Regions from separate parts of the Neobacillus sp. C211 genome, predicted to be linked through region 1. Evidence: riboswitches for the same ligand, from Rfam matches in the RefSeq annotation. Region 1 holds a riboswitch; each other region holds the start of a gene.
The links. Region 1 has a riboswitch for cobalamin ahead of ACSU6B_RS17810 ((2Fe-2S) ferredoxin domain-containing protein). Riboswitches for the same ligand answer to the same signal wherever they lie in the genome.
Positions count from the first base shown of each region.

Region 2: linked by a shared signal. The riboswitch ahead of metE (5-methyltetrahydropteroyltriglutamate--homocysteine S-methyltransferase) and the one ahead of ACSU6B_RS17810 ((2Fe-2S) ferredoxin domain-containing protein) in region 1 are both predicted to bind cobalamin.
Region 3: linked by a shared signal. The riboswitch ahead of ACSU6B_RS04590 (ABC transporter substrate-binding protein) and the one ahead of ACSU6B_RS17810 ((2Fe-2S) ferredoxin domain-containing protein) in region 1 are both predicted to bind cobalamin.

Region 1 is NZ_JBPXRO010000019.1:16,507-19,664, forward strand. Features, by position in the region: gene cobJ (precorrin-3B C(17)-methyltransferase) at 1-1,434, opposite strand, end outside; gene ACSU6B_RS17810 ((2Fe-2S) ferredoxin domain-containing protein) at 1,488-1,871, opposite strand; cobalamin riboswitch at 1,997-2,174, opposite strand; cobalamin riboswitch at 2,351-2,540, opposite strand; gene ACSU6B_RS17815 (hypothetical protein) at 2,774-3,158, shown strand, end outside.
Region 2 is NZ_JBPXRO010000008.1:118,667-121,824, forward strand. Features, by position in the region: gene metE (5-methyltetrahydropteroyltriglutamate--homocysteine S-methyltransferase) at 1-1,899, opposite strand, end outside; cobalamin riboswitch at 2,081-2,261, opposite strand; gene ACSU6B_RS09915 (VOC family protein) at 2,357-2,752, opposite strand.
Region 3 is NZ_JBPXRO010000003.1:200,672-203,829, reverse strand. Features, by position in the region: gene ribE (riboflavin synthase) at 1-11, shown strand, start outside; partial or broken gene ribB (3,4-dihydroxy-2-butanone-4-phosphate synthase) at 72-695, shown strand; gene ribH (6,7-dimethyl-8-ribityllumazine synthase) at 721-1,191, shown strand; cobalamin riboswitch at 1,251-1,443, shown strand; gene ACSU6B_RS04590 (ABC transporter substrate-binding protein) at 1,638-2,603, shown strand; gene ACSU6B_RS04585 (FecCD family ABC transporter permease) at 2,569-3,158, shown strand, end outside.

The sequences.
Region 1 (3,158 bases):
TTGGCCAGGATGTGCGGTTCTTCCAGCTGTCTTGGCTCCTAAAAATAAATCAAACGCCCCCTTACGGTAGACAATGCCAATATCTTCTTTTACGGCTCCATAACAGGCCATACCGCAGCCATTCACACCAAGTTTTAATTCTTTGGGGAGTTCCATGCCGCCAAGCCTTTCCTGAAGCTCATCGGCATAAGGAATGGAATCCTTCTTTTCTCCGTCACAAAAATCACAGGCTTTTACGGTTAATACGTCGCCAACAGGAGCAATCAAAAAGTTGGCCGCCGTTAGCTTTTCAACAATCTCATCAGGCCTAGAGGTTAAAATTTGCAGCTTCATAAAATGGTCTTGTGTGTATTCCATGACCCCTTCTTCTCCGACAATTTCGGAAAGAATGACCATCTGATTCGCGGTAAATTTTTTATTGGCGACACCAGGGCTGACCGCTACCTCAAAAATAGATTGAAATTCTTGCTTCACCATTAAACCTTGGGAAGGTCCATCGTTCTCACCAAGGATCATTTGCAAGGCTTCCTCAGCCAGCTCTCTTGGCGACTCTTTCATGGAGGTTGGGGTGACTAGTTCCTTGTTTACCGGTTTTACATCTTCCATTTGCTCCAGTGCCCATGGTTCGGCTTCCTTTTGCAAACGTTGATGCGGTTTCAACGGCTGTATTGCCTGATTTAATGTATACTTCCGCTGATAACCGCGCGGAGTGATGATCAAGCCGTCGTAGAAAAATGTGGAAGAGTTGCCAATTAAAACGGTGGTTAACATGCCAATTTCATGTTCGAGCATCTCTTGTAAATTGGTTAAGACGATTTTTTGACTATCACGGTAAGCACTCTTTACCAATCCTACAGGGGTGTCTGGCGAGCGATATTTTAGTAGAATTTTTTGAGCTTCCATGATCTGCCGTGTTCTTCTCCCGCTTTTTGGATTGTATAAGGCAATCACAAAATCAGATGAAGCGGCCGCTTCGATTCGTTTCTCAATCAAGCTCCAAGGTGTCAAATGGTCACTTAAGCTGATCGTACAGGCATCATGCATGACCGGCGCGCCTAATAAAGCAGCACAGGAGTTGATGGCGGAAATGCCAGGGACCACCTCCACTTCTACCCCTGAGTCTTTTTTCCAGCCTTTTTCGATTAGCACTTCGTAAACCAGTCCTGCCATTCCATATACACCGGCATCACCGCTTGAAATGACGGCTACTGTGTAACCGAGTTCGGCCTGTTTCACTGCCTCCTGGGCCCGGCTCACTTCTTCTGTCATTCCTGTACTAATGATTTGTTTTCCAGCTATTAATCCCTTGATTAGATCAACGTAGGTTTTGTAGCCGATGATGATATCACTTTCTTCGATGGCTTCTTTTGCCCGGCCAGTGATATGTTTTTCATCACCAGGGCCAAAACCAATAACCAATAATTTGCCTTTCACACTATTACGCCACCTTCCAAAATTTCAAACTAGAATCCAGCTACTATCCGCTGTTACATCTTTTCTTTAACCACTTTTTGTACTCCTTCGATGCATTCCGACCCTTCTGGCGGTATGAATCCTGCTTCGGAATATTGATAGATCGCATGCTCCTGAAGGCAATGACCTTCTGCCAGATGACGCTTTACAATCGTAGTTCCCACTTCTGAGGTTACGTTTTTATACCAAGTCCCTGACGGATAGACGATGGCAACGGGGGCATCCTTACATCTCCCATTGCATCTCGTTCTTGTTGTATGTATGAGTGAATCTAAGTTTAAATTGGTGATTTCATTCCGAATCGCTTGTGTCGCTTCCTCCCCACCCTTTCTCATACAGCTGCTGCCGTTGCAAATAAAAACATGGTGTTTCGTCCCTTGTAAATTCCAAGTAGTCATGTCACACTCTCCTTTTCGTTTTTTACGTAAAAAAAGCACCCCTATGGACATAGAGGTGCAAAATATACACACAAAAAAATAGCGATGTATGTTCAGCACTTCTACCTATGTTCCCGTAGGTTGATGGAAGTTATTAGGTAAAGGCAGGTCTCCTGACTTAGGTTCATCATTTCATTGCGTCTTCCCGAATTCCTTCAGTGACATCTGCAATGAACTCCCCATACAGTGGCGGGTACCGTGACGGATTTAAACCGTACTTCCCTATTAAGCACATATTCGTGCACCTATCCTAATCTATTCAATTGTTAAAAAGGCTTGTTCCTTCTAAAGCTAAACTATGATAATTAAACATGATTTAGAATCATCAAAACGAAAAAATCCGTTCAACATTAGTTGAACGGATAAAACGTCAGCACAAAGAAAGATAATAAATAATCCTTTTTGTCAAACGTTCCATCTTCACAACCCCCGAAGAAATCGAAACATTAAAAGTTAAGACAGGTCTCCTGACTTGTGTTTCTTCCTACTTTAGACCCTTCCCGAATCGTCAATAAAATAAACGGTTCAGTGGTTTGTCTATTTCGTCCACACTCACAGTTGCGGGGACAGTTCTGGCCTTGCACCAGATTCCCTATTAAGCCCTAAGGCATCTTAACTAATTGTTAACAAATTCATATGTAATTTTAAGAGATAATATTTATACTAGTCTAACAAATAGAATATATCAAGTGCTTTTTAAATTCCCTTATATTATTTTAGGGGGGCGGCATAGCTATCGGATTGCTGGATACCTACAACAATCTACAAAGATATGGGGGCTTTTCTTCCGATTGTCTGCATAGAATGTAGACAAGGGTAAGTGATCTCTCAATGAAAATAGTTAACCTGGAGGGAATAACCTAATGCAATTTATTGAAGATGTTAAAGACGTGAAATTTAGTTTTTTGGAAAAGCCGCCGGCGTCGTCTATGACCTATGCCTTTGTTTATGTTAATAATCACAATGAATACTATGCAGTTAAAAATGGAGAGCGTTTGTCACGTAGTGAATTGCGGATTGGCAAATATAAAAGGGTTTATACAGTCAATATGCAGCAGCAAACCATCACCTACAAGGAAGAAGTCCCAGCGGCTACAAGAGGAAGAAGGTTTTCTGTCAATTTATTTATCGATATTGCCGTTGAACACCCCGAACGGTTAATTCAACAAAATGCAGGAGAAATTGGCAACATTTTTAACAATAATCTACCCTTCTGGGTGGAGTCGGAAGCAAGATTTTATCCTATTG
Region 2 (3,158 bases), on a different contig from region 1:
TGCTAACTTAAAGGCATTTACCCCCCATGCTAAATAATCAGCCCATTTTTCTTTACGTAATGGCAATCCTTCACGTAATGCCGGTTCATCCACTTGAATAATGGCAATGCCTGCATCTTCTAACGCTGCAATCTCTTCTCTTAGTGCTAAGGCTAGTTGGTTGGCTACTTGTTCACGTGAAATATCATCGCGGACAAAAGACCAATTTAAGATTGTAATAGGACCTGTTAACATCCCTTTCACATACTTAGACGTTAATTGCTGTGCCGCTTCTACTTCCTTCACGGTCATTGGGGCTGTCCACTCGACGTCACCATAAATAATTGGTGGTTTGACACAACGTGAACCATAGGATACAACCCATGCTTTTTCTGTAAAGGCAAAACCTTCTAGCTTTTCTCCAAAGTACTCAACCATATCCGTCCGCTCAAATTCACCATGCACTAAAACATCCAGTCCTATTTCTTCTTGAATTTGAATCCAACGGGCTGTTTCACTTTTTAGAAACGCTGCATACTCAGCATCTGTAATTTCCTTTTTACGCCATGCTGTACGTGTCCGTTTTACTTGATCTGACTGAGGGAAGCTGCCAATGGTTGTGGTTGGATAATCTGGTAAATCTAATGCCCTTTTTTGCAAAGGTTGACGTTCTTTAAACGTCATTGAACGAGCAAAATGCTCTTGTGTTACTTGTAATACTAGCTCTTTCACACGTGCATTTTTCCTTGCCTTATGCTGTGCTAATGCTTCAGTTGCTATCATACTTTGTGACACGCTCTTATTCCCTGTCCAAGCCTCGTCACGGACGTAAGATGTAATATGTGATAACTCAATTATTTTCTCATCGGCAAATGACAAAGCATTTGTCAGTATGGCATCCAGCTTTGTTTCTGCCTTCGTCGTCACAGGTACATGCTGTAAACTACATGAAGACTGAATCCAAGCTTCTTTTACACCGCTTAATAATAAAACAGCTTTTGTATTGAATGCTTTTTCAGCCAAATTTGCCCGCCAAATATCCCGTCCATTTACGACACCAATTCCTAATACTTTGTCTTGTGGGAACCCGTGTTTTCGAAGTGAATCCATATTCTCTTCGGCACCATGTATGAAATCAAGACCAATCCCTGCCACAGGTAATTGAGACAGCTCTTCATACGCTGATAGTCCTTCAAAATAGGTTTGTAACATGATTTGTGCAGCCGGTACTTCTTCTGCTAATTGCTTGTAAATTTCCTGCACTAGTTTTACATCATCAGCAGTTAGTGAAAGGGTTAGTGCTGGTTCTTCCACTTGAATCCACTGTGCCCCAGCCTCTACAAGCTGCTGCAATACTTGAGCATATAACGGTAAGAGTTTTAAAATAAACAATGCTTTGGTTTTGGCATCGTATCCTTTCGCTAAGCTAACAAAAGTAAAAGGACCGATCATTGTAGGCTTTGTAATAAGACCTAATTCCTCTTTGGCTTCTACAAAATAATCTAAAATGTAGTTTTTGGTTAATTGTAATGACTTGCCTTCATACTCAGGTACGATGTAGTGATAGTTGGTGTTAAACCACTTTGTCATCTCACAGGCCACAACATGGCTTGCCCCACGGGCCATTTCGTAATAAGTGGTTAGATCGACTTCACTACCTGTCCACTTATAACGATTTGGAACCATTCCGAACATTGCCGCATGGTCAAGCATGCGGTCATAATTGGTAAAATCCCCAACTGTTAGTAACTCTAAGCCTAATGATTGCTGGCGCTTCAAATTATTCAAACGATTCGTTTTCATCTCGAAAATAAATTGCTCCTCTGATATCGCACCCTTCCAAAAAGATTCTATACAACGTTTCCACTCCCGATTATCACCAATGTACGGGTAACCAATGGCAGTACTAACTAAATTCATTTTTCATTCCTCCTTATTTAAATTTACATATTCCCAAATACAAAAAAAGCCATCTCCACAAAATGGGAAATGGCTTTACAATCAAGTTTAAGTTTTGCTAAAAAAACATGCATAAACATAGCTACTCATAACTCGTTTGTCGTACAAATGAATGTCACCACCTATTTCCACGTAGGTATTTGGTGTGTACTGGAAATTGGCAGGTCTCCTGGCTTATCATCATGGCTCCTCACACCTTCCCATCCTAAGACAGTGGTATTTGTGATTCACTCCGATTTACAGTTGCGGGACAGCGACGGAATTACACCGTTCTTCCCTTTTAAGCCAAGCCTTAGCTTGGCACCAATTCTTACACGATATGTAATTTTCACTAACTATAGCATATTAATAATATGAAGTACATAATTTTCTGAAAAGTAGTCAGTATGATGAGAGTTCTCTCGCTCACCTTAGGATTCTATTTTGCATTCGCATCGGGTTGATGAATTCCGAATATATTGCCTTCGGTATCAATATAGTATCCTTGCCACGCCATTCCAGGCAGGGCATATTTGGCCATTACGACCTTGCCGCCATTCTCAATAATTTTAGCTTCCGTTACATCGTAATTTTCCACTCCCATTGTACAAGCAAATGCATTCAAAGCTTGGTTTGCTTCCGGTGGAGCACTTTGCCGCTGCATCAAAGCACCATTGATCCCAGGTTCATTCTCATCGCCAGTCACTGCTCCAAAGTAAGGCATTCCTGCATACTCACTCCAATCTTGAAATGACCATCCGAATACCTCTCCATAAAACTTCTTTGCCCGTTCCATGTCATTGACATGAATTTCGAAATGAACTAATCTTCCCATGATTGCCTCCTAATTAAAAAAGTAATTATATTCTCTTCTAGCAAGTCAGTACTTATGTATATCTTGAAGTTATGATGCTTCATATTATGTTAGCAAAACTAAGGATGAAGCCAACTTTTCAATTTGAGCCAAAGCCTAATATATTTCCTCTTTATTATAGGATAATTATTGGAATATATTCAATTTTTATAAAAATTAAATAATTTTACTTATTAGTTCCTGTTTAATATTCTTGTCATTTATTGGACGATCTACGACTGATACATAACGTCCACCTTCTTATTATCGGTCACTCTTGGATTAATCTTTTTAAAATTGGACCTGTCATTGGTTATGGTCATATCAAGATGTTGCTGGGTTATACATCCTTTATCTTTCTTTTGGTCACTTTGTTTGCTGGGTACTT
Region 3 (3,158 bases), on a different contig from region 1:
GTTTTAATTAAATTATAGTTTGGAAAAGTCCAATCTTAAAGGGTTTGTCATTTTGAAAGGAGAGATGTTGCGTGTTTAATACGATTAACGAAGCTCTTGCTGATTTAAAAGAAGGAAAGGTTGTTATTGTCTGCGATGATGAAAACAGGGAAAATGAAGGGGACTTTATTTCTCTTGCTGAAAAAGCAACGCCGGAGGTCATAAATCTTATGGCCACTCACGGAAGAGGTCTAATCTGTGTTCCTATTGACGAGGCATTAGCTCAAAAGCTCGACTTACATCCAATGGTTTCCAAGAATACGGATCCAAATCGAACAGCTTTTACCGTAAGCATTGACCATAAATTTTCTACAACTGGAATTTCTGCATTTGAACGATCAGCAACGGTGTTGAGTATGGTTGACCCGGAATCAAAAGCATCCGATTTTTTAAGACCAGGGCATATGTTTCCGTTGATTGCTAAAAAAGACGGAGTCTTGAGCAGAACGGGGCATACAGAAGCAGCTGTAGACCTTGCAATTTTATGCGGTGCCAAGCCTGCTGGTGTCATTTGTGAAATCATGAATGACGATGGCACGATGGCACGTGTCCCACAGCTGCGCAAAATTGCTGATAAGCTAAACATTAAAATGATTACGATTAAAGATTTAGTAGAATACCGAAGCAACAAGGAAAATTTAGTTAAGCGGGAAGTTTAAAACAAATTTAGGAGGCATACTCATGGGTAATATTTTTGAAGGAAATTTAGTTGGCTCAGGATTAAAAGTTGGAATCGTGGTTGGACGTTTTAATGAATTCATTACAAGTAAACTATTAGGCGGTGCACAGGATGCACTTAAAAGACATGGCGTCAGTGAGACAGACGTAGATATTGCCTGGGTACCTGGTGCATTTGAAATTTCATTAATCGCCCAAAAAATGGCTAATAGCAAAAAATATGATGCAGTTATCACGCTTGGTACGGTCATTCGCGGCTCTACTCCACATTTTGACTTTGTTTGTAATGAAGTGGCAAAAGGTGTTTCCGCAATCAATTTAAGTAGTGGCATTCCTGTTATTTTTGGAGTACTAACCACAGATTCTATTGAACAAGCGATTGAGCGTGCTGGGACAAAGGCTGGTAATAAGGGATGGGATGCCGCTTCGGCTGCAATTGAAATGGCTAATTTGTGCAGAACGATTGAACTTTAAAATTATTGCAAAAATACATGTACAATTCATTTCATCTTTTCTATAATGAATTTAACAAAAAATATTTTTTATTATTAGGTGCTAAAATCTTATTGTAAGATTTTCGGCTTAAAAGAGAAGTTTGGTAAAAGCCAACGCGGTCCCGCCACTGTAAATGAGAGCAACCTATATGGTGCCACTGTCGACTAAGATGGGAAGGCATAGGAAGCGATGATCATGAGCCAGGAAACCTGCCTAATTCTTGTGCGCCAATAAAACCTACGAGGATGGGACGGTGTTGAAGGCTAGACTCCCTTTACTTATTGCTAGTAACCTGAATCTAATCATACCAACATCTCCATTACATAGTGGAGATGTTTTTTGTTTTTATCCAAGCCATTTTGTTTTTGCACAAGAAGATTTATTTTTTGTTACATAATATTTATTAACTGAAAGTAGGGAGAAAAATGAAGAAGTTGTATTCATTGCTGTTAGTAGTATTATTAACAGTAGGAGTTTTAACAGGTTGTGTTGAAAAGAAAGACCAAGTTAAGGAAGAGAATAAATCCAGCGTTGAGAAGAAAACAGCGGAAATAACCTATCCAGTTACACTTACAGATGCTACCAAAACTAAAGTTATTATCGAAAAGAAACCTGAAAAGATCGTTTCACTAATTCCAAGTAATACAGAAATTGCATTTGCATTAGGACTTGACAAAGAAGTGGTGGGCGTGTCTGATTTCGATAATTACCCGGAAGCAGCGACGAAAAAAGAAAAAATCGGCGGACAGGAAATAAACTTAGAAAAAATCATTTCCTTAAAACCGGATTTAGTGTTAGCACATGCATCTTCAGCTCATAATTCTGAAGCAGGGCTTCAGCAGCTTAAAGATGCTGGAATTACCGTTTTGGTTGTTAATGATGCGCAAAATTTTGACCAAGTTTATGATTCCATTGATATGATTGGGAAAGCTACCGGTGAAACAGCGAAAGCCGATGAGATGATTAAAGGGATGAAGGATAAATTGGCCGAAATTAAAGCAAAGGCTGGGGAAATAAAAGAAAAGAAAAAGGTATTAGTTGAAGTTTCGCCCGCTCCAGAAATTTATACACCTGGCAAGAATACCTTTATGGATCAAATGCTAAGTATAATTAATGCGGAAAACATCGCAAATGATCAAGAAGGCTGGATTAAAATTGATCAAGAGGCGATGATTAAACGCAATCCAGATGTAATCCTGACTACCTATGGATACTATGTCAAAAATCCGGCGGAACAAGTTTTAACTAGAAAGGGCTGGGAAACGGTCAACGCTGTAAAAAATAAGCATGTAGTCGATGTGGATTCTGATCGCGTGACTCGCTCAGGCCCTCGGATCGTTGAAGGAGTAGAAGATCTTGCAAAGGCTGTCTATCCTGAGATTTTTAAATAATAAGTATTTAGCCTATATAATAGCTGGAATGTTCCTTGTTCTAGCTTTTTTATTAGGGATTTCAATTGGAACAGTTTCGGTGCCAATCTTAACCATTATTAAGATTTTCAGTGCGAAAGTTTTTGGGGTTATTTCATTGGAGACAATTGACCCTATGTATTCAAGTATTGTCCTTAACATTCGCTTACCTAGAGTGATTTTATCTGGTCTTGTCGGGGCTTCTCTTGCTATTGCAGGGGCAGCCTTCCAAGGTCTGCTAAGAAATCCGTTAGCAGATCCTTATACATTGGGTGTATCCTCCGGGGCGTCAGTTGGAGCGGTGTTGACACTGTTTTTCCATCTATCGATTCCTTTTATAGGTTCCTTCACATTACCATTGCTAAGTATTTTATTTTCCTTTTTAACCATCTTTTTAGTCCTTACTTTCGCCAGTAAAATAGAGCGTTCCATGAGAGTGGAAACGATTATTTTAACAGGGATAATTTTTAGCTCCTTCTTAGGGGCAATTATTTCGCTGATGATTGCGCTGACTGGAGATGAGTTGAGGCAAATTAT